Psychroserpens ponticola: one gene and its partner. The protein of the gene in region 1 binds, or shares a complex with, the protein of each later gene. Links are inferred from orthologs where the notes say so. Each region holds a gene or a part of one and is shown in the gene's direction. Other genes may lie near its edges.

The links.
Region 2: MUN68_RS13710 (region 1) and rny share a complex: the UniProt entries of both Bacillus subtilis proteins name them as parts of the possible RNA degradosome complex. The link is inferred for Psychroserpens ponticola from one-to-one orthologs.

What each region holds. Positions count from the first base shown.
Region 1 is NZ_CP116221.1:3,086,853-3,098,642, forward strand. Bases 4,622-7,644 are described here. They hold MUN68_RS13710 (polyribonucleotide nucleotidyltransferase), read left to right. Parts: upstream 4,622-5,018; coding sequence 5,019-7,271; downstream 7,272-7,644. Other genes in these bases: rpsO (30S ribosomal protein S15), read left to right, coding at 4,622-4,823; MUN68_RS13715 (hypothetical protein), read left to right, coding at 7,582-7,644. In the rest of the region: MUN68_RS13690 (hypothetical protein), read left to right, coding at 1-469; MUN68_RS13695 (hypothetical protein), read left to right, coding at 494-1,102; MUN68_RS13700 (T9SS type A sorting domain-containing protein), read left to right, coding at 1,185-4,418; more of rpsO, read left to right, coding at 4,554-4,621; more of MUN68_RS13715, read left to right, coding at 7,645-7,866; MUN68_RS13720 (hypothetical protein), read left to right, coding at 8,128-8,502; MUN68_RS13725 (sigma-70 family RNA polymerase sigma factor), read left to right, coding at 8,593-9,456; rpe (ribulose-phosphate 3-epimerase), read left to right, coding at 9,592-10,254; MUN68_RS13735 (GumC family protein), read right to left, coding at 10,251-11,790. UniProt on the Bacillus subtilis protein: Involved in mRNA degradation. Catalyzes the phosphorolysis of single-stranded polyribonucleotides processively in the 3'- to 5'-direction. Necessary for competence development in Bacillus subtilis.
Region 2 is NZ_CP116221.1:1,309,723-1,326,918, forward strand. The notes cover bases 7,065-9,973. They hold rny (ribonuclease Y), read left to right. Parts: upstream 7,065-7,684; coding sequence 7,685-9,262; downstream 9,263-9,973. Other genes in these bases: MUN68_RS05900 (hypothetical protein), read left to right, coding at 7,065-7,097; MUN68_RS05905 (cell division protein ZapA), read left to right, coding at 7,112-7,405; MUN68_RS05920 (sensor histidine kinase), read right to left, coding at 9,362-9,973. Outside these bases: MUN68_RS05875 (Smr/MutS family protein), read left to right, coding at 1-109; MUN68_RS05880 (hypothetical protein), read right to left, coding at 106-1,056; MUN68_RS05885 (cysteine desulfurase family protein), read left to right, coding at 1,193-2,356; MUN68_RS05890 (TonB-dependent receptor), read right to left, coding at 2,353-4,830; MUN68_RS05895 (M23 family metallopeptidase), read right to left, coding at 4,843-6,528; more of MUN68_RS05900, read left to right, coding at 6,807-7,064; more of MUN68_RS05920, read right to left, coding at 9,974-10,531; MUN68_RS05925 (site-specific tyrosine recombinase), read right to left, coding at 10,592-11,500; MUN68_RS05930 (porin family protein), read left to right, coding at 11,741-12,286; MUN68_RS05935 (hypothetical protein), read left to right, coding at 12,515-13,051; MUN68_RS05940 (porin family protein), read left to right, coding at 13,181-13,768; aroQ (type II 3-dehydroquinate dehydratase), read left to right, coding at 13,843-14,259; lpdA (dihydrolipoyl dehydrogenase), read right to left, coding at 14,334-15,710; MUN68_RS05955 (DUF1572 family protein), read right to left, coding at 15,853-16,407; peptide-methionine (R)-S-oxide reductase MsrB, read right to left, coding at 16,512-16,988; MUN68_RS05965 (glycogen synthase), read left to right, coding at 17,142-17,196. UniProt on the Bacillus subtilis protein: Endoribonuclease that initiates mRNA decay. Initiates the decay of all SAM-dependent riboswitches, such as yitJ riboswitch. Involved in processing of the gapA operon mRNA, it cleaves between cggR and gapA.

The sequences.
Region 1 (11,790 bases):
ACTACTCTTTATACCACGAGATGGTGATGGCTCATTTAATAGTAATGATAGAGCTATTTATTTCAAAGGCGGATATCCACACCCATTAGATTATAATGAAATTGAAATAAAAGACTATAAAAGTGAAAAAACTGCAAGTCTATTGATGCACATAGAAGAACTTGATGCCACAGGTGTTGGTGCTTATATTATCAATGAATCTAATGGACTATCCAATATTGATGGATTAGACCATAATTATATGCATTGTCGTGTTTGGCGAGATGATGTAGGAAATTATCAAAATTACTTATCATATGAAAACTCTGGTACAATTACTATAACCAATTATAGCCTCTCAGGCAGACTAGTTTCAGGTACTTTTTCGGGAAGTGTTCGTAATTATCAAGAACCACATGATACCATTCAAATCACTAATGGACGTTTCGATTTTAAATGGGAAACGCTAGATGAAACAGATTTCAATTAAAAGTAACTCAAAAACATCAAACTAATGAAAAATTCAATCCTAATAATTTTAATTATAACATTATGTCTTAGTTGTGGTAACGACGATGCCATTTTAACGAATGAAAGAACCTTACCTCCAATTACACAAATTGGTGCAAATACATTTGGCTGCTATATAGACGAACTCCTCTTTATACCACGTAATGGAAGTGGAACTTTTAATAGTAATGATCCTGCAGCAATAGTTTGGGGAGATCCATCTGGAAATCTAGAATATCAAGAATATGCCTTATATGATTATGTAAGTGAAAAAACAAGTAGTATTTTCATCCATATTCAAGGCATTCATCAAAATGGTGATATAACCTACGTGATTGACAAATCAAATGGATTAACAAATATAGATGGATTAGATCACACTTATATGCATTGCCGAGTTTGGCGTGATGATGTAGGAAATTATCAAAATTACTTATCATATGAAAACTCAGGAACAATAACTATCACAAATTATAATTTCTATGGCAGACTAGTTTCAGGAACATTTTCAGGAAGTGTTCGAAATTACCAAGAACCTCACGACACCATACAAATAACAAATGGACGCTTCGATTTTAATTGGGAAACTTTAGACGAAACAGACTTTCCATAAACTAAAAAAGAGGCAAACTGCAATTTGCCTCTCTAAATAATTTTAATCAACATCATTTTATTAACTAAAATCTCTCAAAATTATGAAAAATTTTTATCTATTGGTAGTTTTCACACTAATTAGTAATGCTATCAATGCTCAGACCAAACTAGATTCAATGTTGGTCAATGTCGACAAATCCACAGTTACTTCTGGAATCATTTACGAACGGGTCACTCAATTTGCTAACCTTTACAATTTCAACAAACCGAATTACTCTAATACTGCAGATTACAAATATCTCAGACAGGCCTTAAACGAATTACACAATGCTAGCAACCAAACACGTTTAATTAGTTTACAAGAATTAGAAAATAGAATTGCTTCAACAACCCAAGAGAATCACCTAGATGTTGCTATTCTAAATTCTACTTTTCAAATACTAAACTATAATTTTGAAAACCCAAATAGTGGTGGTCTATTATTAAATGAAACCACTCAAAAATTCAATCAGATTACAAATACACCACCTTTTTATTCCATGCAAACAAGCATTGTAGCACCTACTAAATCCATTGTAAAAGGGCATAATGCAGAGTTCATTTTTAATGAAAATCTCTTTTTAGAAAATGGAGAAAATGATATAAAAACCTTAACTATTGATTTTGGTTCAATAACAAAAACTATCATTTCAAATGGAGATTTCTTAGCTCAAAATGTTATCATACCTTATAACTCGAGTGGCACTAAAGAATTGAATTGTCAAATTACATTTAATGACAATACGACACTAATCACTAATGGAAGTTTCTATTTCCACTACATTCCAAATACACCATCAGTAAATAGTTTAAACGGACTTTGTACTGCTAGTAATACAAGAACGAAAGACGATTATGTAATTGCTGAAGAAACATTCAAAGGTTATAAAACAAATGATCCAACAATATTTCCTCGAATTGACTATCGTATTTTTTATGCAGATGAATCTTTTCATTCAGATTTAAACATGTATAAACCTGTCATAATAATCGATGGTTTTGACCCAGGAGATAAAAGAAAAATCCAAGATTGTGATTGTGAAGAAGATCCTAAATGCGCAGCAGCAAATTTATCTAATGGTGTATTTGACCCTAATAAACATAAATCTATGGTAGATTTTCAAGCTTATGATGATGAAAATAATGAAAATGCAAATATTTTGACAAAACTTAGAACTCTTGGCTACGACGTCATCCTAGTTAATCAACCAACATATGAAACAACCAATTTAGATAATAATCAACAAGTTACAATAGATGGTGGTGCCTACTACATCGAAAGTAATGCTCTTGCATTAGTGGCATTAATCAAGAAAATAAAGCTAAAACTTGCTGAAGTGAATAGCGATGAAGAAATCGCTATTGTTGGTCCAAGTATGGGTGGACAAATATCGAGATATGCATTATCATATATGGAAAAAAAATATGCTGACACAAATGATGAAGATTGGAATCACAATACGGGTTTATGGGTAAGTGTCGATAGTCCACATCTAGGTGCAAACATTCCTGTTGGTGATCAAGCCCTCATATATTTAGCGAGCTCCATTGGCGATAGTGATTCGGCTAATGACTTTTACATGAATCAATTAGGAAGTGTCGCTGCCAAACAACAATTAATTGAATTCCATAGAAATGTACCAAGTCTTCACTCCATAAACGAAAATAATCTTAATGGTAAAGTAGCATCACAAGGATATTCTAATGATGATGGTTCACTATTTTATAGAACATATTATAATAATTTAGAAGATAATGGCTTACCAAATTCACATGGTTATCCTCAAAACTTACGTAAAATAGCACTAATAAATGGTTCTTTGAAAGGAAAAACAATAGGCTACAATAGTGAAAAAGTACTTAATATTAGAGGATTCCAAAGGGTAGATATTGATTTGCCATGGCCTTTTGGCTCAATTAACTTTAAGGTGCATATAGCGAGTCTAGAAAGTCACTTCATGCCTTCTTTTGGCTCTGGTTACAAAAGAGTTGCTAGATTTAAAGCAGGTTTTAGGGATTTCAAACTTAAATCTCCTAATATTAATTCAAGAGATAATATGGATATTGTACCAGGTGGATATTTCAATGCGCAAAATGATATCGCAACGTCAATACTAGGAACATCACCAATTGATGGTGCAGGAGGAAGCTTTTGGGAATTCCCAGGAGACAATATTATATACTGGTTATCTAGCTCTTTAGGAGACAGTGAATTTGAACTACGTGATTTCAGACCTAATCACTCTTTTATTCCTTCATTTTCAGCTATAGCACATAAAAATCCAGATCAAAGCTGGTTGAATTCGCTAGATTATAATTTAATTTGTAGTGATGAGACTTATTTTGATAGTTATTTTGGCCATGATGAAAATACGCAACATACAAGCTTCACAAAAGAAAGTGCACAATGGCTATTTGAAGAATTAGCAGGCAATGAACAAACGCCATACTATCCTTTAGATAATACCGATTTACATGGAGATAGTGCCTTTTGCTTAGATGAAGTAAGAACATTTTATTTTGGAACTTGTAAATTACCTTCACAACCAACCTGGTTTGCTTCTCTCAATCTTGAAATATTAGAAATAGACAACAATAATCAGAGTATTACTGTAAAAGCATTAAGTAATGGTAATGGACATATTATTGCAACCATAGAAGATGGGAGAAGCTTTAGTAAAAACATCTTTATTGGAGTACCTGATGTCCTTTCCGTAGAAAAAATTAATAAAATCAAAACTGGACTTTCAGACCCAATAGCTACATTTAACAGTTGTGATGATATAGCCATCAAACTTAATATGCAACCTTCAAACAATGAAGTCTCTGAAGTTGAGTGGCAACAAGTTTCCACAAATTTTACTTGGTCTGTATCTAATAATGAGTTTGCAATTATTAGTCCTCAATGTAATGGCAAAATACAATTTAAAGTAAGAATGAGAAACAATTGCGGATGGTCACGTTGGAAAACAATAAATTTCGACATAAAGCATTGCACTAAAAAATGCAACAAAATAGATGCAGAAGGTAGTATTACTAGCAATAATTTTGTTATCTATCCTGTTCCAGCTGACACCGTTTTAAATGTAAAATTAGCAAACCAATCAGCAGGCCTATTACAATACGGCGAAGGACTAGTTATAAAACTATTCACAAGTTCTGGTTGGATGGTGTATGAGGCAAATGCAATAGCAACTTTAACAACTATAAACGTTAGCAGTTTAGCTTCAGGTGTCTATACCTTGGTTCTTAATTATGAAGGAGTCATTGAAACTCATCAAATCATCATTCAGTAGAACATAAATTTACTTTTAAATATTGTATAAAAAACAGTAGTGCCAAAATATTTGTAAATCATTAAAAATTACTATATTTGCAGCTTGAAAGATTGACTTTCAACGTACATAAAAATCATTTACAATAATATTAGCATGTATTTAGACAAAAAAGAAAAAGAGAAACTCTTTAAGAAACACGGTAAAAACGCAAAAGATACTGGTTCTGCGGAAGGACAGATTGCATTATTTACACAAAGAATTGAACATTTAACTGAGCACTTAAAAAACAATCGTAAAGATTATAACACTGAGCGTTCATTAGTAATGTTAGTAGGAAAAAGAAGAAGCCTACTTGATTACTTAACTAAGAAAGATGTTTTAAGATATCGTGCAATAGTTAAAGAGTTAGGATTAAGAAAATAAAATTAAAGAGGCTTCGTGCCTCTTTTTTTATACAATAACTCTTACGAAAGAGTATAACATTCGTAAATAAGAAGCTAATTATAGTTTTTCATTGGTCAAGACATCACGTCTCACAACAACAACTACAACACAACGACCATTGTTTAACATTGTTTTGATATGTTTAAAATATTCAAAACTAGAATTAAAAAATTTATGATTCCAAAAGTATTTAGAGAGGTCATTGACCTTGGTGATGGTAGAGAAATTTCTATCGAAACCGGAAAATTAGCAAAACAAGCTCATGGTAGCGTTGTGGTGCAATCTGGAAAATGTATGTTATTATGTACTGTTGTTTCCAATTACGAACAAAAGGACGTTAATTTCCTTCCTTTAACTGTAGATTACAGAGAAAAATTTGCTGCTGCAGGACGATATCCAGGTGGTTTCTTCAAAAGAGAAGCAAGACCAAGTGATGGTGAAGTATTAACAATGCGTTTAGTAGACAGAGTTTTACGTCCGTTATTCCCAAAAGATTACCATTCTGAAACACAGGTGATGATTCAATTAATGTCTCATGACCCTGAAGTTATGCCAGATGCTATGGCAGGTTTAGCTGCTTCTGCTGCAATTCAATTATCAGATTTCCCGTTTGAATGTGCAATATCTGAGGCTAGAGTTGGTCGTATCAATGGTGAATTCATTATCAACCCAACATTTGCTCAATTAGAAGAATCTGATATCGATATGATGATTGGTGCTTCTGCTGATTCAGTAATGATGGTAGAAGGTGAAATGGATGAGATTTCTGAAGAAGAAATGGCAGATGCTATTAAATTTGCTCACGAAGCAATTAAAGTACAATGTGCTGCTCAAGTAAGATTAGCAGAAGCATTCGGAAAGAAAGACGTTCGTGAATATGAACCAGAAAGAGAAGACAAAGATTTAGAGAAGAAAGTACATGACATGGCATATGACAAAGTATATGCTATTGCAAAAGCTGGATCTTCAAAGCATGAAAGAAGTGCTGCTTTTCAACAAATAAAAGAAGATATTAAAGCGACGTTTTCTGAAGAAGAATTAGCAGATTACGGAGGTTTAGTTTCTGATTATTACCGTAAAGCTGAAAAAGCTGCCATTAGAAATTTAACCTTAGATGAAGGTTTACGTTTAGATGGTAGAAAAACTGATGAAATTAGACCAATCTGGTGTGAAGTAGATTATTTACCATCAACACATGGTTCTTCAATTTTTACTCGTGGAGAAACTCAAGCATTGGCTACAGTAACTTTAGGAACATCAAGAGATGCAAATCAAATAGATATGCCATCACAAGAAGGTGAAGAACGTTTCTATTTACATTATAACTTCCCTCCTTTTTGTACAGGAGAAGCTAGACCTATTCGTGGAACATCTCGTAGAGAAGTAGGACATGGTAACTTAGCGCAACGTGCATTAAAGGGAATGATTCCTGCAGATTGCCCTTACACTGTTAGAGTTGTATCTGAAGTATTAGAATCTAACGGTTCGTCTTCTATGGCAACTGTTTGTTCTGGGACAATGGCACTTATGGATGCTGGTGTACAAATGACAAAACCTGTTTCTGGTATTGCAATGGGATTAATTTCTGATGCAGATTCTGGAAAGTATGCTGTATTATCTGATATTTTAGGTGATGAAGATCATCTTGGTGATATGGATTTTAAAGTAACTGGTACTGCAGATGGTATTACAGCTTGTCAAATGGATATTAAAGTAAAAGGATTATCATACGAGATTTTAGTGAATGCACTTCAACAAGCTCGTAATGGTCGTTTACATATCTTAGAGAAACTGACTGATACAATTGCTACACCAAATGCAGATGTGAAAGATCATGCGCCTACAATGGTAACTAGACGAGTTCCTAACGAATTTATCGGAGCATTAATAGGTCCTGGTGGAAAAGTAATTCAGGAAATGCAAAAAGAAACTGAGACAACTATCGTAATTAACGAAGATCCTGTAACTGAAGAAGGTATTGTAGAAATTTTGGGTGTTGGTAAAACTGGTATTGATGCAGTTATGGCTAGAATAGATGCTATATTGTTTAAACCAACAGTTGGTAGCGTTTACGAAGTAAAAGTAATCAAAATGTTAGATTTTGGTGCTGTTGTTGAGTATATGGACGCTCCTGGTAATGAAGTTTTATTACACGTAAGTGAATTAGCTTGGGAACGCACAGAAAATGTGTCTGATGTTGTAAACATGGGAGACGTTTTTGATGTAAAGTATTTTGGTGTAGATTCTAGAACACGTAAAGAAAAAGTATCTCGTAAAGCAATTTTACCAAAACCTGAAGGTTATGTAGCAAGACCACCAAGAGATGATAAACGTTCTGGTGGACGCGATAACAGAGGTAGAGACAATCGCGGACGCGATAACCGTCGTGATGATCGCAAACCTAGAGAAGATAAAAAAGACGATTAATAATTAGCTTTTTAAAATATATTACCTAAGGTCTTTTTCATGTTTTTGGAAAAGACCTTTTTATTTATTGTGAAAAAAATATTTATTCTAATAATCTTATTTTAATCAGTTTATTCTTGTTCTCCAGAGGATAGTGCAAATGAAGAAGATAATCAATCCTCAATTCAATTTAGCAACTTCATCATTAAGTTTTATGATGCGCAGAATGATAATTCAAACACTGTTATTGACTCAATAAATTATGTTGTTATGAATAACAAGATAATTAGAGCTGAAGGGTTAAGATTTTCTACAAGCACCAAAAAAAGTTTTGATAACGCATACACTAACAATAGAAGATCAGAGTACAGAGACGGTATTAAATAAGAGAAAACTATTTAATTACAATGCTGTAAATGAATTAGCGGAGTATATAGAAGAGTTTATAATTAATCCTACAGAAAGTTCCTTTACAAAGTATGAATTTGAACATACAAATGAAACTTTCGCAAACATTTTACCAGATGGAATTTCTCAAATTTCAGTAGTTAATCAAATTACTCCAAACACAATAGAATTATTTAATACTAGTTTTGGCAATGGTAATAGTGAATAACTAATATTAATAACGATGACAATATTACAACTTATAATGAGTTTCAATTTTTCAATTTTAGAAAATATTTTAGTAGAGAAACCAGAGAGTTTTTCACTCAATAGTCATTAGATCTGCTTCGCTAAGATATTCTTATAAAGAATGAGATATTAAAAACAATTCTAAATAAAATCTAGTATTGAAGAGTTTTCAAACTTATTCAATCACTATATAATAGTCATCAAATTGGAAAACGCCTTAGTTTTCACTATATTACGAGTTATGATACATGAAGACAAAGAAAAATATCAAGATATTTTAAAAGACTCAGTAGATTATTTAGAGCACCATGGTTTCGAAAACATCAAAGCTGATACTGAAGGTTATGAAACTCCAAAATCATTTACAAAAAAAGGGAGTGATATAATTATTACACCAGATATTGTTGCAGATAAAAACGGTAGCAAACACTATTTTGATATAAGTCTAAAAAGTGAAAAACCAAAATTATTAAAATCTAAATGGCTATTTTTAAACGCTTTTACTGCCTTAAAATCACATCATTTCAAACTTATTACGACTAAAGGACATTACAAATTCACAAATGAAATGCTTGATGACATTAATTTACACAACAAAAGTTTAATCAAAATATAAATTAATTCAATATACTTGTAACATTTTTAACGCTTGTTACGTATAACTATATAGTAAAATACATTTACCCAAATTAAAGAAGACATTTAGATGAGACAGCTAAAAATCACAAAACAGGTTACCAATAGAGAAACGGCCTCCTTAGACAAGTATTTACAAGAGATTGGAAAGGTTGATTTAATTACAGCAGATGAAGAGGTAGAATTAGCTCAAAGAATCAAAGCAGGTGATCAAATAGCTTTAGAAAAATTAACTAAAGCAAACTTACGTTTTGTTGTTTCTGTAGCAAAACAATATCAGAATCAAGGTTTAACTTTGCCAGATCTAATTAATGAAGGAAACTTAGGTTTAATTAAAGCTGCACAACGATTTGATGAAACACGTGGATTTAAATTCATATCTTACGCTGTTTGGTGGATACGTCAATCAATATTACAAGCATTAGCTGAACAATCTCGTATTGTTCGCTTACCTTTAAACAAAATTGGTTCTATTAATAAAATAAATAAAACATTTGCTTTTTTAGAGCAAAGTCATGAACGTCCACCAAGTGCTGAAGAAATTGCAAAAGAGTTAGATATGACTATAAATGATGTCAAAGAGTCATTAAAAAACTCTGGTCGTCATGTCTCAATGGATGCTCCTTTAGTTCAAGGTGAGGATTCAAACCTTTATGATGTATTACGAAGTAGTGAATCACCAAATCCAGATAGAGATTTATTACATGAATCTTTACGAACCGAAATTGAAAGAGCCTTAGAAACTCTAACACCTCGAGAAGCTGATGTAATACGACTATATTTTGGCCTTGGAAATCAACACCCAATGACATTAGAAGAAATAGGTGAAACATTTGATTTGACACGAGAACGTGTACGTCAAATTAAAGAAAAAGCGATTAGAAGATTAAAACACACGTCCAGAAGTAAAATATTAAAAACATATTTAGGTTAGTAATTATATTTTTTCACGACCTAATAACAGTAACAAACAGTTACAAAATAACTGTTCGTTTTTTGATTGATGAAAGAACCCACGGCTGATTACCGTGGGTTTGTTTTTTTGTACTATTTTTGCAAAAAACAACTTATGTCTTCAAAACTTATAGCACCTTCAATTTTAGCAGCCGATTTTGCTAATTTACAACGCGATATTGAAATGATAAACGACAGTGAAGCAGATTGGTTTCACATTGATATTATGGATGGTGTATTTGTACCCAATATTTCTTTTGGAATGCCAGTTTTAAAAGCAATTACCACACATACAATAAAACCAGTAGATGTACATTTAATGATTGTAGATCCAGATAGATATATCAAAACATTTGCCAATCTTGGAGCAGATAATCTTACAGTACATTATGAAGCATGTCCTCATCTTCATAGAACTATACAAGCAATTAAAGCTGAAGGTATGAAAGCTGGTGTTGCATTAAATCCACATACTCCTATTGCGTTATTAGAAGATATAATCCAAAATATAGATTTGATATGTTTAATGAGTGTAAACCCAGGATTTGGCGGTCAGAGTTTTATTGAAAACACATATTCAAAAGTTAATCAATTAAAAAAAATGATTAACAAAAATGGAGCTACAACCAAAATTGAAATTGATGGAGGTGTCACTAATAAAAATGCAAAGCAGCTTATTGAAGCAGGTGCAGACATATTAGTTGCAGGTAGCTATGTTTTTAAAAGTAAAAACCAAACAGAAACAATTAAAGATTTAAAAGCTTTAGCAAACAGTTAAGTTTGCTCTTTACTACCATAGCCATAGCCATAGCCATAGTTATAGCCATAACCATAAGATTTACTAGCTCCTACACCATTAATTACAAACGCCATATTATTTAATTTACCCGTTTTGAATAAATCATCAGAGAACGTTAAAATCTTTTTATCAGTAAAATTAGCTCTTGCAATATAAACGGTTACATCTGCAAATTTAGAGATAAGCATTGTATCAGTAACTAGAATAGTTGGAGCTGTATCTACAATAACATAATCATATATTTTTTTGGCTTGATTTATTAAATCTTCATATCTCCAATTGGTTAATAAACTGGTTGGATTCGGAGGGATATTTCCTGAAAGTAAGATATCATGATTTGGATGATTATCAAATCCTTTCACAAGGTTTGATTGCCAATCAATAGATTTATCATTCAAATAATCAGACAATCCTACTGTATTTTTATCAAATTTTGTGTGGGTATGAATTTGAGGATTACGTAAATCTGCTCCTATTAATAACACTTTTTTATTCATACTAGAAAGTGCTAAAGATAAATTGATACTAATAAAAGTCTTCCCTTCACCCTTAATAGTTGAGGTACAATAAATTACTTTCCCATCATCACTATCGGTTAATGGAATTAAATAATTAACATTAGAACTTAAAATTCTGAAAGATTCGGCTAATACAGATCTATCATTAGGATCTTCAAAAAGCGTTTTTTCTTTTTTATTTATATCTGGTATCTCTGCTATAATTGGTATTTTATTATTCAATTTTACAATATCATCCTTTTCATGGATTTTAGTATCAAACATGAAAATTATAAATAGGACTCCAAATGGCACTAGAAAACCGCCTAAAATTGATGCAGCATAAATAACATTTGGTTTTGGCGTTTTAGGCGCAGATGATGACAATGCAAAATCAACCACTTTAATTGAAGGCTCTGTAATTGCTAAATTAATAGCTGCTTCTTCACGCTTTTGTAATAATAAAAGATATAAACTTTCTTTAATTGTTTGTTGACGCTCAATAGCTCTCAACAGTTTCTCCTTTTTAGGGATTTGTGCAACCGTACCCGACAACTCTCTATTTCTACTTCTTAATTGTGATTGCGACAACTCTAATTGCTTGTAGTAGGATTCAAGAGATTTTGTAATATTAGATGTTAAATCTTTTATTCTAGCTTTTGTTAATTGAACTGTAGGATTATTTATACCTCCACCTCCACTACTAATAAGTTTATCCTTATCAAGTACGGCCTGATTATATTCTCCAATTAATGAATTAACATTTCTGTTTTGGAGTCCAACATCTTCAGGTATGAGTTTTCCTTCTTCGTCTGTAACTATTGAGTTCTTAAGGACTTCAACTAATGCAATTTGACTCTCAATTTCAAATACCTTATCGTCTGACCTAGATCTTAGCTGTAAGCCTAATTCTGCATCAGTACTTAAGTCAATTAAATTGTTACGCTGTTTAAATTCCTTACGATCTACTTCAATAGAGTCTAATTCCTCTGCCAGATAAATAAATCTGTCATCGATA
Region 2 (17,196 bases), 1.8 Mb from region 1 along the record:
AGAAACGCTTTTCAGACGCTATGAGAATATTAAGCACTATGATGCTGACTTACAAAAATATGGTAATGGTGCAACTGAAGTCTATATCTTTCAGAATACAAATTCTTAATTAAATACCGGACTTCCAGGTCTACTATCAACAGTAACATTAGTATCATTTAAGGTTCCAAAATTAAATGTCTGTTGTGTAATTGAAGGTAAATTGATATTGTAAATAGTAACTGTTATTGTGTACAACATTCTAATTTCATGTGATCTAAAAGCTGTTGCAGGAACTGTTGTGGCAATTTGGTCATTTAAATAATCACTAAGTAATGGGAAGTTTTCGTCAGTTTTGTCATCCATAGGGTCGTTATTGATAATAAAGTTTTCTTCATCACGTGTTAAAACACCATCGCCATCATCATCTGTATCAAGATAATCTGGTATCATATCTGGATTCATTGTGCTATTTGCATCTGTATTCTTAGGGTTTGTTGTAGGGTCGTTATCACCATCAAGGTTTTCTGTGTCAATTTCATCGATAGTTAACACATTGTCACCATCATCATCTTCATCTAGATAATCTGGAATTTCGTCACCATCTGTATCTGTTGGATTTGTTGCAGGATCATTATCGCCATCTAAGTTTTCATCTTCAAGATATGAAGGGATACCATCATTATCATCTTCTACTAAAACAGTTTTAATATTAACTTCGCCACCAATACTAACTTCATCACTCTCAATTTGAAGATTAGAAGGAGGTATGTCATTGCAGAAGAAATTGTTATTTGGCGTTCTTCCGTAAGACCTATAGTTAAAAACGTTAGTACCACCTAAAGGCAGAGTGGTTTCGTATTCAAAGTTGTCATCAACATCTAAAATTTCTTCTAAAGTTAAGTCTTCAAATAGGATGGATAAAGTTTCAGAAGTGTTCTCATTGATTTTATAAAACACTAATTCACCACACTGCTCGAATTCATCATCAAAATCTAAGGATACTAATATGATATCTCCATCGTCGCATGTAGTAAATAAAAAACCAAAACAAAATATATATAGAAATTTTCGCATGCTGTAATTCATTAAGAAACAAAAATAGAGATTTGTAAATTTATAACGATACGATTAACAAATAATTTTGATTGGTGATTATCAGTTTTATTTACAGGAAGATTATTGCATCTTTGCACTATTGTTTTACTAAAATATGGATACAGTTTATTTAGATAATGCGGCTACGACTCAAATGCGCGATGAGGTGATTTTTCGCATGACTGAAATTATGAAAATTAGTTTCGGAAACCCTTCATCTACACATAGTTACGGAAGGCAGTCTAAGTCTATAATCGAAACTTGTAGAAAATCTATAGCATCACATTTTAAGGTATCTGCTTCTGAAATTGTGTTCACTTCTGGTGGTACTGAAGCTGATAATTTAATATTAAGAAGTGCAGTAAGAGATCTTGGTGTTCAAGAAATTATTACATCCAAAATAGAGCATCATGCCATTTTGCATACTGTAGAAGTTCTTGAAAAAGAATTTGGAATTAATGTAAAGTATGTCAATATAAAACCTGATGGTCATATTGATTATGCTCATTTTGAGCAATTATTAAATTCTAAGTCTAAACAATTATTAAATTCTAAGTCTAAACAATTAGTGAGTTTAATGCACATTAATAATGAGATTGGAAATAAATTAGATATAACAAAGGTCGCTGATTTATGTAAACGTAATAAGGCTCTATTTCATAGTGATACTGTGCAGTCTGTTGGACATTATCAAATTGATTTAGAAAACATTCCAGTAGATTTTATTGCTGCAAGTGCGCATAAATTTCATGGACCAAAAGGTGTTGGTTTCGCTTTTATTAGAAAGAATTCTGGGATAAAAGGTTCCATTTTTGGTGGCGAACAGGAGCGAGGTTATCGTGCTGGAACTGAAGCTATTCATAACATTGTCGGTTTAGATGAAGCTTTAAAATTGTCTTATAAAAACCTAGAAACAGAGCGTAGTTCTATTTTAGATATTAAAACCTATTTTATTAAAAAACTCCAAGACGTTTTTCCTGAAGTGGCATTTAACGGAAGCTGTACCGATTTAGAGAATAGCACATACACACTTATTAATGTTTGTCTGCCAATTGCTGCTGAAAAAGCATCATTACTTCAGTTTCAGTTAGATTTAAAAGGGATTGCTTGTTCTAAAGGAAGTGCCTGTCAAAGCGGAAGTTCACAAAACTCTCATGTATTAAGTCAGATTTTAAACGACGAACATTTAATGCGACCTTCAGTTCGTTTTTCTTTTAGTATATTTAATACCAGAGCTGATGTTGATTATGTTATTGAAGTTTTGAAAGAATTTGTTTAGAACCTAGTACTCAAACGCACATTAAAAACACGAGGTGTTAAGAAGTTAGGAACTGCAAACTGACGTTTACTATAAACATCACGAACCCAAGTATTTGTAATTGAATTTTGAGCATTGAAAATATTGAAAATTTCAAAACCAATAGAGAGTTCTTTAAAACGTTGTTTCCATTTTGTTGTATACTCTTTATTTGAATCTACCAATAGGTAAGAAATACCTACATCTGCACGTTTATAGGCTGGTAAACGATTTTGAAACTGATATGGATTTGCATAACTAGGTGATCCTCCAGGAACTCCAGTATTGTAGACAAGATTCAAATACATTTTTAAATCTGGAAGTGCTTTCATATAATCTTGAAATAAAGCTCCAAATTTTAAGCGTTGATCGGTTGGTCTTGCTATATAGCCTTTATCATCAATGTTTTCTTCTGTTTTAAGATATCCGAAACTAAACCAACTTTCAGTGCCAGGAATAAATTCACCGTTTAGACGCATGTCAAGTCCATATGAATATGCAGTAGCATTATTGGTAGCACTATAACGTATTCTAACATTCTCTAAGGTATACGGATTTACATCAGTTAAATTCTTATAATACGCTTCAGTTACTAATTTAAAAGGGCGTTCCCACATTTCGAAACTGTATTCATTACCCAAAACAATATGAATAGATTTTTGTGCTTTTACATCTGGTTGTACAGTTCCTGAAGCATCTCTTAATTCTCTGTAGAAAGGAGGTTGGTAATACATTCCACCTGCAAGTCTAAATAGCATATCTTTTTCCCAATCTGGTTTGATTGCAAATTGTGCTCTCGGACTAAAAACGGTTTGTGTAGAGCTTGTTACGCCATCTTGATTTGGAACTTTACTATTAACTGTCCAATTATGAATTCTAACACCAGCATTATAAAACACTTCATGTGCTCCAAGCATTGAGCGTTTGCTCCATTGTGCATAAGCTTGTAATCGGTCAATTTGTACTTCGTTTGTTGCTCTTACATTCTGAAACGCTACTAATGGACCTTCAAAAGGCTCATAAGGTTGGTTATTTGGTATGTCGTAAATAGGAGGTCGAACCGAAAAACCAGCACTGTCAATAACTTCCCATTCAACTAAACGATCTCTAATGTCTTCGTGTGTATACTTTACAGACCATTCAAGAGTGCTCTCTTCATCTAATTTGTAATCCCCTTTGTGCTCCACATTAAAGATTAATGCATCTAAATCATTTCGAGCATGTGTGAGTTGAGAACCTATGCCTTCGCTAAACTCAACTTCACCTAAATTTTCATCTCCAATATTGCTATTGACTTCACCTAATCGATATTGCGCTAAAATATCAAAGTATTCTTCTTCAGTAGTGTGATATGCAGAAGCAATCAATTTTAGCGTTAAATCTTCAGTTGGAAAATAATTGGCTTTAAAAGCTCCGAAAGTTGTTAGATATTGATCTTTTTCTTGTCCTTCATAAAATACTAACAAAGCAATTGGTTGGTCTAAAGTACCAAAGTTTGTTTGTCTATTCTGAGGTTTGAAATTGTATTTATTAAGCGATATGTTTCCGAGGAAATTTAAATGAAATTTATCTGAAAATTTATAAGTTAAATACGTTTGTGCATCAGCAAAAACAGGAATAACATTAGATTCTGTTTCTAAAGAATTTATCAATAAACTATTGTCTCTATAACGCAAACCTATAATTCCAGAAAACTTAGAATCTTTGCTTACAGCTTCTGCAGCAATACTTCCGCCTAAAAGGCTCGCTTCTGCACGTATACCAAATTTTAGTGGTGTACGATATGTAATATCTAAAACAGAAGATAGTTTGTCTCCATATTTCGCTTGAAAACCACCAGCTGAAAAATCAACATTTTGTACCAAATCTGTATTTACAAAGCTCAATCCTTCTTGCTGCCCTGAACGGATTAAAAATGGACGATAGACTTCAATTTCATTAACATAAACTAGATTTTCATCAAAGTTACCTCCACGAACTGAATACTGCGTACTTAATTCATTTGAGATATTGACACCTGGTAAGGTTTTTAAGATGTTTTCAACACCAGGTTGTGCGCCTTTAATCGTTCTTAATACAGCAGGAGCAATAGAAACAACACCTTCAACAGAGTGCTTTGTGTTGTGATTTATGACAACAGTTGTAATCTGTTCAATCTCGATTTTCATAACAGGATTGAATTCTATTTCCTCTCCATTTTTTAAGTTAAAAGTCGCTTCAACTCTTTTGTGAGATAAATGTGTAAAAATTATTGTAACGTCAGTGTTCGCAGGAATTTTAAGCTCATAAAATCCGTTTTCATTGGTCGTGGTTCCTGAGCTTCCAGCTTTTATGTTTACATCATAAATGGGTTGTTGCATATCATCAAGTACAACACCTTTAACCGTTGCGTTTTGTGAAATACCTAAAAGCGGTAAACTTAATAAGAGTAATAGGAGTAGACTGTTTATTTTCAAAAGGCTTCTTTTTTATTTTCTAAAAAACGTTGCTTCAAATGTAGAACTATTTCCAATATTATCTATAACAATTACTTTCAAATTATTTTCAGTATCAGAAACCACACTATCATCAAAATTATAAGTTAGTGTGTCTTTTTTATAATCATATTCCATTAAAATCCATTTTCCGTTAATGGTTCCTCTATAATTACCAATGCCTGAAAGGTTGTCATCAATTCTAATTTTAATGAATTCAGACTTACTGATCCATTTGCCATCTTGAAAATTTACAGGCTTAATTGTTGGGCTTATTGTATCTGTTACTAAAGTGAAAGTGCCTAAAGATTTCGTTCTTGCGGTTAAATAATTACCTTGTCGACTTGTTCTAACATAATATGGACGTTTATAATAACCATAAAGTTTTGCAATAAACAATTTGCTTTTATCTTCTTCAGAATAGTTTTCAATATTATAGCTAATCGTACAATTTTTCATAAGCGGAATAACATCCTTATGTAATGTTAAGGTATCACTACTAACGGCGAAATCGATATGGAAATTGTCATAAAATGTGTTTTCAGCAAAGTAGACAGATATGTTTTTATCTTCTAGTCTAAGAGATTCATTAGCCTGAACATAATACGCAGGTTTTAATTCGTAATTTTCTAACTTTTCTTTTGCTTTTATCCCTTTAATTGGAATATTCACCCAAGACTCATTGCCTTTAAAATCTTGAATTCTTATTTTATAAACGGAAGATGTGCTGTCTTCAACTTTAATGTATCCATCATCAGAAACATCATGCAGCATGCTTAACGTGTTTCCAGATTGTACAAATAATTTTTGAATACGAGATTTTTTCGTTTTATAAATTTCAAAATCAATATAACGGTTAAGGTGTTTGGTTTCATCAAAGCTGAAGCGCTTAAAATCCATTTCAAAATTCTTATTTCCATTAAAAAATGTTTGAATATTGCTTACTCCATTTTTATTATGTGCTAAATCTTGCTGATCGTAACTAACAACGCCAAAACCAATATCTCCATAAGCTTCAATAGGTTCTACACTATAATCCCCATTTTTATTAGGAATGAGTCGTAATTCTATTCTTTTTTTTACTTCATTTACATGAGATTTTCTGTTTTTAGGGTAGGCATAAATAGCTGTGATAACTGGACGTTTTGTATCAGTAATATCAATTCCAAAAAGCATTGGGTTGATTGGTCGTTCAGCATTATCTCTAATCTCAAAATGTAAGTGAGGACCACCAGATCCTCCTGAATTTCCAGAAAAAGCAACTATCTCATCTGACTGAATTGGCAATTCTTCAGGATTAGGAAATACTTCAATCTCATAAGATTCCTTTTCATATTGTTTCTCCTTAATATAGCTTTCTATTGTTGGACTGAATTTTTCTAAATGCGCATAAACGGTTACATAACCATTAGGATGTGTGATGTACAACGCTTTTCCGTAGCCGAAGTGAGAAATTTTAATCCGACTCACATAGCCTTCAGCTGCTGCGTAAACATCTAAACCTGTACGTTGCTGTGTTTTTATATCCAAACCAGAATGAAAGTGATTGGAGCGTAATTCTGCAAAAGTTCCTGATAATACTAAAGTAACATCTAACGGATTTCTAAAATAATCTTGAGGATATGGCGTTTGGCAAAACCCAAATTGAGAGAAGAATAAGATTATATAAATATATTTCATGCTAGTTAAGTACAATGTCAGATTTCTATAACGCAAAAATATTGAATTATTTTTAATATAGAAAATAATCTATATATTGTTTTTGAATTAGTTTGTGTAATCAGTAAAATCAAAAATAGTAAAGTTAGGCTTCAAAAAGCAACTATTAATAAAATATAAATTATACGTTAAGCTACTGTATATCTGATGTTTTGATATAAATTAAAAATTAATTATAAAACTATTGTTATTTTTCATTTGGTATGTTAACTTTGTTACATCAGTATTGAATTTTGTAAATGAGTAAAATTGAAGATGTTGTTGACTCGATAGAGAATAAAATAAGCAAGGTTTTGCACAAACTAGAAGTTTTAAAGCAAACCAATGCTAAAATCTCGGAAGAGCTAGCAATTCAGCAGCAAAAAAATATTAGTCATCAGGAAGAAATTAGTTCTTGGGCTGATAAATATGAAGCACTCAAAATGGCAAATTCATTATTGGGCAGTGACGATAATAACAGAGAAACTAAGCTTAAAATAAATACGTTAATTAGAGATATTGATCATTGTATAGCGCAATTATCTGAATAATGTAACAAGATGTAATGGCAGAACAGCTTAAAATAAAGCTATCTATAGCAAACCGAGTATATCCTTTAACTATTGCGCCAAGTCAAGAGGAAGGACTACGAAAGGCTGCTAAGAAAATCGAAGCCATGATAAGCCAGTTTGAACAAAATTATTCTGTTCGTGATAAGCAAGATGTATTAGCAATGTGTGCTTTACAGTTTGCGTCTCAAGTAGAACAGAAAACAATAGATAAAGCCGAAGTAAGTGAAGAAGTTGAAGCAAAATTAAATGCTTTAAATCAACTTTTGCATGAACACGTAAGTGCTTAGCGTTCTTTTAAATATAATATTAGGTTACTGCCTACATTAGTTATTTTATTTTTGATAAACTCAACGTTAATTCTTTAAAAAGGGTGAGTTTAAACTGTAAAATCGAGCTGCTATCATTGAACTTATTTCAATGTTTTGGGCAGATTTTTGATCAGTTTGTTAGCCCTAAACTTGTTTTTAAGGAGTTTATACAAAATCTGAAACTGATGTAGGCTTTTTTTATCTCAAAAATAATTGAGAATTTTGATCATATCAAAAACAATTTAAACTAACTAAAACATGGAAACGAATACAATTTTAATGATTGTTGGAGGCGTAGTATTAGGACTAATACTAGGATATATTATTGCAAAATCTCTTGAAAAGAGTAATGCATCAAAGCTTATAAAAGATGCGAAAAACGAAGCTAATTCGCTTTTAAAGCAAGCTAAACATGATGGAGAATCTATCAAAAAGGATAAAATGCTTCAGGCAAAAGAAAAGTTTATTGAACTTAAGTCTGAACATGAAAAAGTAATCCTTTCTCGAGATAAAAAAATGGCTGAAGCTGAAAAAAGAACTAGAGATAAGGAATCTCAAACGTCAAGTGAATTGGCTAAAGCTAAAAAGACAAATCAAAGTCTAGACGATAAAGTGAAAGATTATAACTTCAGACTTGAATTTTTAGAAAAGAAAAAGGAGGAAGTTGAAAAAGCGCATAAGAGCCAGATTAAACAACTAGAAGTGATTTCTAGTTTATCTGCTGAAGATGCAAAATCTCAATTAGTAGAATCTTTAAAAGCTGAAGCAAAAACAGATGCGATGAGTTATCTTCAAGATACACTTGAAGAAGCCAAACTAACTGCGCAGCAAGAAGCTAAAAAAATAATAATTAATTCTATTCAACGTATTGGAACAGAAGAAGCAATTGATAATTGTGTGTCTGTATTTAATATTGAATCTGATGATGTTAAAGGTCGAATTATTGGTAGAGAAGGTCGTAATATTAGAGCGATTGAAGCTGCAACTGGAGTAGAGATCATTGTTGATGATACACCAGAAGCGATAATTTTATCTTGTTTTGATTCCGTGAGAAGAGAGATTGCTCGTTTATCATTACATAAATTAGTTACCGACGGAAGAATTCATCCAGCTCGTATTGAAGAGATTGTTAAAAAGACAGAAAAGCAGATCGAACAAGAGATTATTGAAGTCGGAAAGCGTACTGTAATCGATTTAGGAATTCATGGCTTACATCCTGAACTTATAAAACTTGTTGGTCGAATGAAATATCGTTCGTCTTATGGCCAAAATCTATTACAGCATTCACGTGAAGTTGCTAAATTATGTGGAGTGATGGCTGCTGAATTAGGATTGAATCCTAAGTTAGCTAAACGTGCAGGATTGCTACATGATATTGGTAAAGTGCCATCTTCTGAAGCAGATATGGAAACACCTCATGCTATTTTAGGGATGCAATGGGCTGAGAAACATGGCGAAAAATCAGAAGTTTGTAACGCTATTGGAGCTCACCACGACGAAATAGAGATGACAACATTGTTATCTCCAATTGTTCAAGTCTGTGATGCTATTTCTGGAGCAAGACCAGGAGCAAGACGTCAAGTATTAGATTCTTATATTCAACGTTTAAAAGATTTAGAAGATGTTGCTTTTGGATTTAATGGCGTTAATAAAGCATATGCTATTCAAGCAGGACGTGAATTACGTGTGATGGTAGAAAGTGAAAAAGTTACCGATGAACAAGCAGCTAACTTATCGTTTGAGATTTCACAAAAAATACAAACGGATATGACCTATCCTGGACAGGTAAAAGTGACAGTAATTCGAGAAACTAGAGCTGTTAACATAGCGAAGTAAGAAGCTCAAAACTGTATCGTATTTATTATTTATAAATAAAAAAGCACTCTAAATTTTAGAGTGCTTTTTGTCATTCAGAATGAAACTAAGAATGTTTATTTATTTTTTAAAAGTTAAAGTAAACGTCGAGCCTTCATCTAGTTTACTGCTCAATTCTATTTTTCCATCTAGAGCTTCAACTTGTGTTTTAGTAATATATAAGCCAATACCTCTAGAATCTTCTCTATTGGTTCCGTGAAATGTTTGGTACATCTCAAACAATTGATTTTTATATTTATCAAGATCAATTCCGATACCATTATCAGAAATTAGTATTTTAATGGCATCACTTGTATGTATGGTTTGAAGAATGATTTTAGATTTTCGATCTGGATGACTATATTTTATGCCATTTGAAATTAGATTGTGAAGGATGCTTTCAAAATAGGACGTATTCGTTTTTATGTGGTCAATTTCTCTAATGGCATTATGAATGCTAATCTCTTTTTGTTGGCTTTCTAATTCTAGGCTTTTTATAATCTTATTTGCACAAGAAAAGATATTTATTTTTTGATTGATTTGTTCAATGCTAGATTTGGACTTTATATTAATAATGTCATTTAAATCGACTATTGTATTTGTTAAGGCTTCAGAGATGGTTTTCAAATGACCAACTAATTCTTCTTTTTCGTTTTCTGTAGTTGATTCATCATAAAATTCTAATATATTTTTAAAATTTCCAATATGTGTTTTAAGATTATGAGAAACGATATGTGTGAAATTGTGAAGTCGTTTATTTTGATGGGTAATAAGTCCTAAGTTATTATTTAGTAATTCCTCACTCTTTTTTCTTTGAGTTATATCTGCAACTGTGCCAATAATTCTAATGGGCTTATTGTTTTTATCTCTAAGAACCACTTTACCACGATCTAATACCCATTTATAAGTTCCGTCTTTACATAGAATGCGATGTTCATTTTTATAATGGTCTAAAGTACCATTTATATGCGCAATATAATCTTTAAAATACGCTTCTCTATCATCTGGATGAACACGTTTGTCCCATTGTATTTGAGCGTTTTTTATTTCTGAATCTTGATAACCAATTAACTGCTTTGTTTCTTTTGAATAAAAGACTTCGTTTGTAGAAGCATTCCAATCCCATAGTCCAACATTAGAATTCTCTAATGCAAATTTCCATTTTAGCTCATCTAAATTTTCAAGATGATCAATAGGTGTATGATTTTTTTTTGTTTTTACTGAAGATAGTTTTTTGACTAATCTTTTCATAGAAGGCTTTTTAATTAAGACACTAAAAATACTAATATGTCACAATATTCTCACTATAAATTACTTCCTAGGATGATGTTTTAATAAAATGTCTTTGAGATGAGAACGATCTACATGCATATATATTTCTGTTGTTGTAATACTTTCATGACCTAACATAAGTTGAATCGCTCGTAAATCGGCTCCGTTTTCTAGTAAATGTGTAGCGAATGAATGTCTAAATGTATGTGGTGATATTGTTTTATTAAGATTAATAGCTTTGGCTAGTTCCTTAATAATAGTAAAAATCATTGCTCTTGTTAATTGAGCACCTCGATGATTTAAAAACAAGGTATCCATATATTCTTGGTTTATATTAATTTTTGTTCGTTCTTGTTTCCAGATATTGATATAATTTTGCGTATTTAAGCCTATCGGAACAAAACGTTGTTTATCTCCTTTTCCAGTTACTTTAATAAACCCTTCATTAAAGAAGAGGTCTGAAATTTTTAAATTAATAAGTTCACTAACACGAAGGCCACAACTATACAGTGTCTCTAAAATAGCTCTATTTCGTTCACCTATATATATTGTATTGTAACTTTTAGATAAATCTATTGCTCCAATGAGAGTATCAATTTCTTTAATGCTAAGGGTGTCAGGAAGTTTTCTTCCTGTTTTTGGTGATTCAATATGGTCTAAGGGATTGGTTTTTCTATAATCTTCAAAAATTAAATAGGAAAAGAAACTTCGTAAGCCAGAAATTAATCGGGATTGAGATCTTGCATTAATGCTTTTAGAAGCATCATAAATAAAAGGTTGAATAACATTTTTTTCGATCATAATTGGTGATATGCTTATACTGTTTTGTTCTAAATACAGTATAAGTTTTTGTACATCACGAACATAACTTTCGATAGAGTTATTGGACAAACCTCGCTCAATTTTAAGGTAATGTTTGTAATCTTTTATAGCATTTTGCCATTTCATAGCGTTTTTTCTCTATTATATAGGTTGTTTAATTGTAAAAATAAGGGTTTTGAGGCTGTTTTTCTACGTCATTTGTCGTATTTTTAATATATTTTGTTAATAATCCTGTTTTTAATAAGCTGTTTATCAGTTGTTTAATTTTGCGTGTTTACAAAATTGTTAATAAGTCCATAAATATTGTTTATTATTTCAAAAAAAAGTATTTAGTTTGTACTAATCAATTTTAAAAACTTATAAATTATGAAAAAATTAATGTTATTTGCTGCTGCTGCAGTATTTAGTTTAACAAATGTTAATGCTCAAGAAACTACTTTTGGTGCTTTAGCAGGATTATCAATTCAATCATTGACTGTTGATATAGGAGGTATTGGTTCAGTAAGTGATTCTGAAACTGGTTTCCATATTGGAGGTTTTGCTAATATTGGAATTTCTGATCAGTTTAGTGTACAACCTGAAGTAACTTATGCAATGGCTGGTGACTTTTCTATGATTAGTGTAAATGCAATTGCTAAGTATGCTGTTTCTGATGAATTTAATGTACAATTAGGACCTCAAATTGGTTTTGCAGGTGGAGATGCTTTTGATGCTTTTGACAAGTCTACAGATGGTGATTCTACTTCAATGAATTTACAATTAGCTGCTGGTGTTGGTTATGATATTAATGAAAACATTTTCGTACAAGCGCGTTATGGTTTTCAATTAAATGATCATTTTACTGGTGACGGTGATTTTAGCTGGAAAGTTAATACAATCAGCTTAGGTGTTGGTTATAAATTTGGTGGATAATATTTTCACTTCAAATAAATAAAAAAAGAGAGGCTATTAGCCTCTCTTTTTTGTTTATTAATTACGGTTTATGTTAATGAAGGCTTTTTTTGTATGTTTCATCGTTAGTACTTTGGTTTCTTTGTTTTATTTTCTATATTGGTTTCAAATTAGAAAACAAAAGCTTCTACATTTGGAGTCTATGTTTAATAAAAGAGTATAAATATTAAATTTAACAAAAGCCTAATTATGAAAATGTATCAACCAAAAAGAAGTGTATTATTATTAATGTTAATTGCTGTAACAGCTTTTTCATCGTGTTCTAAAGATGACGATGGAGGAGGAGATAACGGTTTAGATGGTATTCCATCTGGTGAAATTGTAGCTAAAAACTTAAGAAATGAAACCTTAACAGGATTTAGTACGCTAGGTAGAAATGAAGGGTCTCAAAAATGGTGGAGTCATGCCGTTAGTGATTTTAATTTTTCTGGTTGTGGTCAAGATAGTGAAGATTATTCTGTAACTGATTTAGGATATTATGCATTTTACCCTGACGGAACAATGCATCAAAAAAATAGTATAGATGGTGAACCATTTTATCTTCAAGAATGGGAGTGGACTAATCCAAATAAAACTGCTGTATATGTAAGAGGTGATACATCTGTTGGATTTACAGTGACCTATTTAAATGACAATAATGTTGTTTATGGTGCAAGTCAAAGTATTGGAGGAGGTTGTACAATTGTTTCATATGAGCAATTAGGAAATCCTCATTTTGAAGATTAATCTTATAAAACTTTAATGAAAAGGGTAACATTTTGTTGCCCTTTTTTTATGCCTGAAATTTATAAGATTTTTCTTGTACACAAAATTTTCATATCATAGATTTACTGCCAATTTAAAAAAAAATAAATTATGAGAAATATAATGTTATTTATTGCTGTTGCAGTATTTAGTTTATCAAATGTTAGCGCTCAAGAAAGAGACAAAGGAGTAATTGAGATAATTCCTTATTTAGGCTATTCTTCATTTTTTTTAAATGGAGATGAAGTTGAACAATTAGATTCAAGAGCTTCGTTAAGTTTTGGTGTGAAAGGAGATTATTATTTTAACGATCGATGGAGTTTGCGCTCTGGATTAACTTATGATGCTATGGGAGCAAGTGTTCCAAAATCTGATTTAAAATTAGATTACTTAAATATTCCAGTAAATGTGAATTGGCATTTTGGGAGTACTAGAAAATGGAATTTAAACTTTGGAGTCACACCAGGCTTTTTAATGAAAGCAGATATAGATGGAGATGATGTTAAAGATTTTTATAAGTCTTTTCAACTAGGAATTTCTTATGGAATAGGATATAAATTAGAGATTTCTGAATCTTTTAGTCTTTTATTTGATTCTCAAGGCTTTTTTGGAGTGACAAATATTCTTGAAGAAAGTGATAATTTTACTAGACTTAATGCAGGTTCAAACCTTAATATAGGAGGTGTTTTTACATTTTAAAATTCACTAATATTATAAAGCCGAAGATATTTAACTTCGGTTTTTTTATGTCTAAATTTTAATATCTTTACTTTATGAAGAAGTTAATTATTATTAATGGACCTAATTTAAACTTATTAGGAAAGCGAGAAACGAATATTTATGGCGATTTATCGTTCACAGAATTTTTTGAGTCTATAACTGATAAATATCCCAATGTTAAATTAGAACATTATCAATCTAATATTGAAGGAGAGTTGATCGATAAAATTCAGGACGTTGGTTTTAGTTATGATGGTATTATTCTCAATGCAGCAGCTTATACGCATACATCAATAGGTATAGGAGATGCTGTTAAAGCAATTGAAACACCAGTAATTGAAGTTCATATATCTAATACATTCTCAAGAGAAGAGTTTAGACATCAATCTTACATCTCTACAAATGCTCAAGGCGTTATTTTGGGGTTTGGTTTGCAAAGTTATGAATTAGCAATTCAAAGTTTTTTATAGATGTTTTTAAGGTTTTATAGAACTAAAAAAGTTCCAGGATTGCTGGAACTTTTTTTATGAATCTTATTATTTGTTTATAGATGAATCACTTCATCATACGCATCAGCAACAGCTTCCATAACAGCTTCACTCATCGTTGGATGAGGATGTATGGCTTTCAACACTTCATGTCCTGTTGTTTCTAATTTTCTACCTAAAACAGCTTCAGCAATCATATCAGTAACGCCTGCGCCAATCATATGGCAACCTAACCATTCACCATATTTAGCATCGAAAATCACTTTTACAAAACCTTCTTTATGACCACCTGCACTTGCTTTTCCAGAAGCAGAAAACGGAAATTTACCAACTTTTATGTCTATGCCTTTGTCTTTTGCTTGCTTTTCAGTTAAACCAACAGATGCAATTTCTGGAGTACAATACGTACAGCCTGGTACATTACCGTAATCTAAAGCTTCTACGTGTTGACCAGCAATTTTTTCTACACATAAGATTGCTTCAGCAGATGCAACATGAGCTAATGCTTGTCCAGGAGTGATATCTCCAATAGCATAGTATCCTGGAATATTAGTTTGGTGGTAATCGTTAACTAAAATTTTATCTCTATCAACAGCAATACCTACATCTTCTAACCCTATATTTTCAATATTTGATTTTATACCAACAGCAGATAAAACGATATCAGCTTCTAATATTTCTTCTCCTTTTTTGGTTTTAACAGTTGCTTTTACGCCAGTTCCTGAAGTATCAACTTTAGTAACTTCAGAAGACGTCATAATTTTAATGCCACTTTTCTTAAAGCTACGCTCTAATTGTTTAGAAACATCATCATCTTCAACAGGTACAATTTTATCTAAGTATTCAACAATTGTGACTTCGGTTCCTATGGAGTTGTAGAAATATGCAAACTCAACACCAATTGCACCAGAACCAACCACAATCAATGATTTAGGTTGTTTAGGTAACGACATTGCTTCTCTATAACCAATTACTTTCTTGCCATCTTGAGGTAAGCTAGGTAATTCGCGAGAACGAGCTCCTGTAGCGATAATAATATGATCAGCAGAATATTCTTTTCCTTCAACATCCACTTTTTTTCCGGCTTTTAACTTACCGAAACCTTCAATAACATCAATTTTATTTTTTTTCATTAAAAATTTAACGCCATTACTCATGCCTTCTGCAACACCACGACTACGTTTTACAACAGCACCAAAATCTTTATCATAATCTTTTACAGACAGACCATAATCTTCAGCATGTTTTAAATATTCAAAAACTTGGGCAGATTTTAATAATGCTTTAGTAGGAATACAACCCCAATTTAAGCATATGCCACCAAGACTTTCTTTTTCAATAACAGCAGTTTTAAAACCTAATTGAGAAGCTCTAATAGCTGCAACGTATCCTCCAGGACCACTTCCAAGTACAATTATATCGTATTTACTCATCGTATTTTTTGTCTAAATTTTAAGATTACGAAGTTACAAAACCAAATGTTAAAATTCCAATATCTAAAACACAAATTCTAAAACTTAAATTAAATTAATTTTAATTCGATTTGGTATTTACATTTTGCGGTTAGACTATTGCTTATAAATCATCAGTAAAATGCCTGCGACCTTTTTCTTTACTAAATTTTTCCTGATTGTAAGTTTTAGATTTTCCTTTGGGTATGGATAAAGAAACCCAGTTGTTTCTTTTTAATAGTTTGCCTAAAAAGACAAGTTGCCCAACGTGATAGGAGTAGTGTGCTAATTGTCGATTTATGGCTTCCGTTACTGTATGACCTTGATTTCGGATGTAGATGATTCGTTCTAAATCTTCATGAGTTAAAGGTTTAATAGCTTCAAATAAACAATTCCAGCCTTTGTTCCAGTAGTTTAAGAGTTCTTCTTTATTTTCAAAAGTATCTTCAAATTCACTATCGCGATGCCTCCATTCTTTTTCTCCATCTTCAATTATAAAATTGGTCCATCTGCTTAACATATTTCCGATTATATGTTTTACAATAATTGAAATTGAGTTTGAATCTTCTGCAAATTCTTGTTTAAGTTCTCCAATTGATAATTGATTGATAGTTTTGTCACCAAGTGATTTGTAATACTCAAACTGTTTGATTACGCTTGTTAAATAGGAGTTGACCATAATACTTGATTTTTTATTAAATAAAAATAGCGATACAAAACCTTTATTACTATGATTTATCATAGTTAGATTTTATATCGCTATAAATGGAATGTAATTATCTTTTATTTTTTCGGCTCAAATTTTAATGAAACACCATTAATACAATGACGTTTTCCAGTCGTATTTCTTGGGCCATCGTTAAAAACATGCCCTAAATGCCCACCACAAGTTGCGCAATGCTCTTCGGTTCTTGTATATCCTAAATTGCTATCAGTTGAATACGCTACATTGCCTTTAATTTCTCGATCAAAACTTGGCCATCCTGTACCTGAATCAAATTTGTTTTCACTTTTAAATAATGGTGTATTACAAGCTGAACAATGAAAAATCCCTTCACGATATTCTTTATTCAACTCACTTGAAAATGGACGCTCTGTACCAGCTTGTCTTAATACATGATATTCTTGTTCTGTGAGTTGTTTTTTCCATTCGGCATCTGTTTTTGTAATTTCAAATGTTTCTGTAGAATCAGGTTTTTGAGCAGAACTATTACAACTAAAGAATAAAGTTACTGTTAAAACTAATATTATCTTTTTCATATTTAAAAGTAATTGATTTGACAATTTAAGTCGAAAAAAAATTAGATTCATTACGAAATCGATTTCGAAACATTATTCCTTTAACTATGCGTAAATCCTTATGGTTTATAATTTAAAAATAGTAAATTTAAATGTTGAAATAAAAATTTTGAAATGAAAATAATGCATGTTAGCGCAGAATGTTATCCCATAGCTAAAGTTGGAGGTT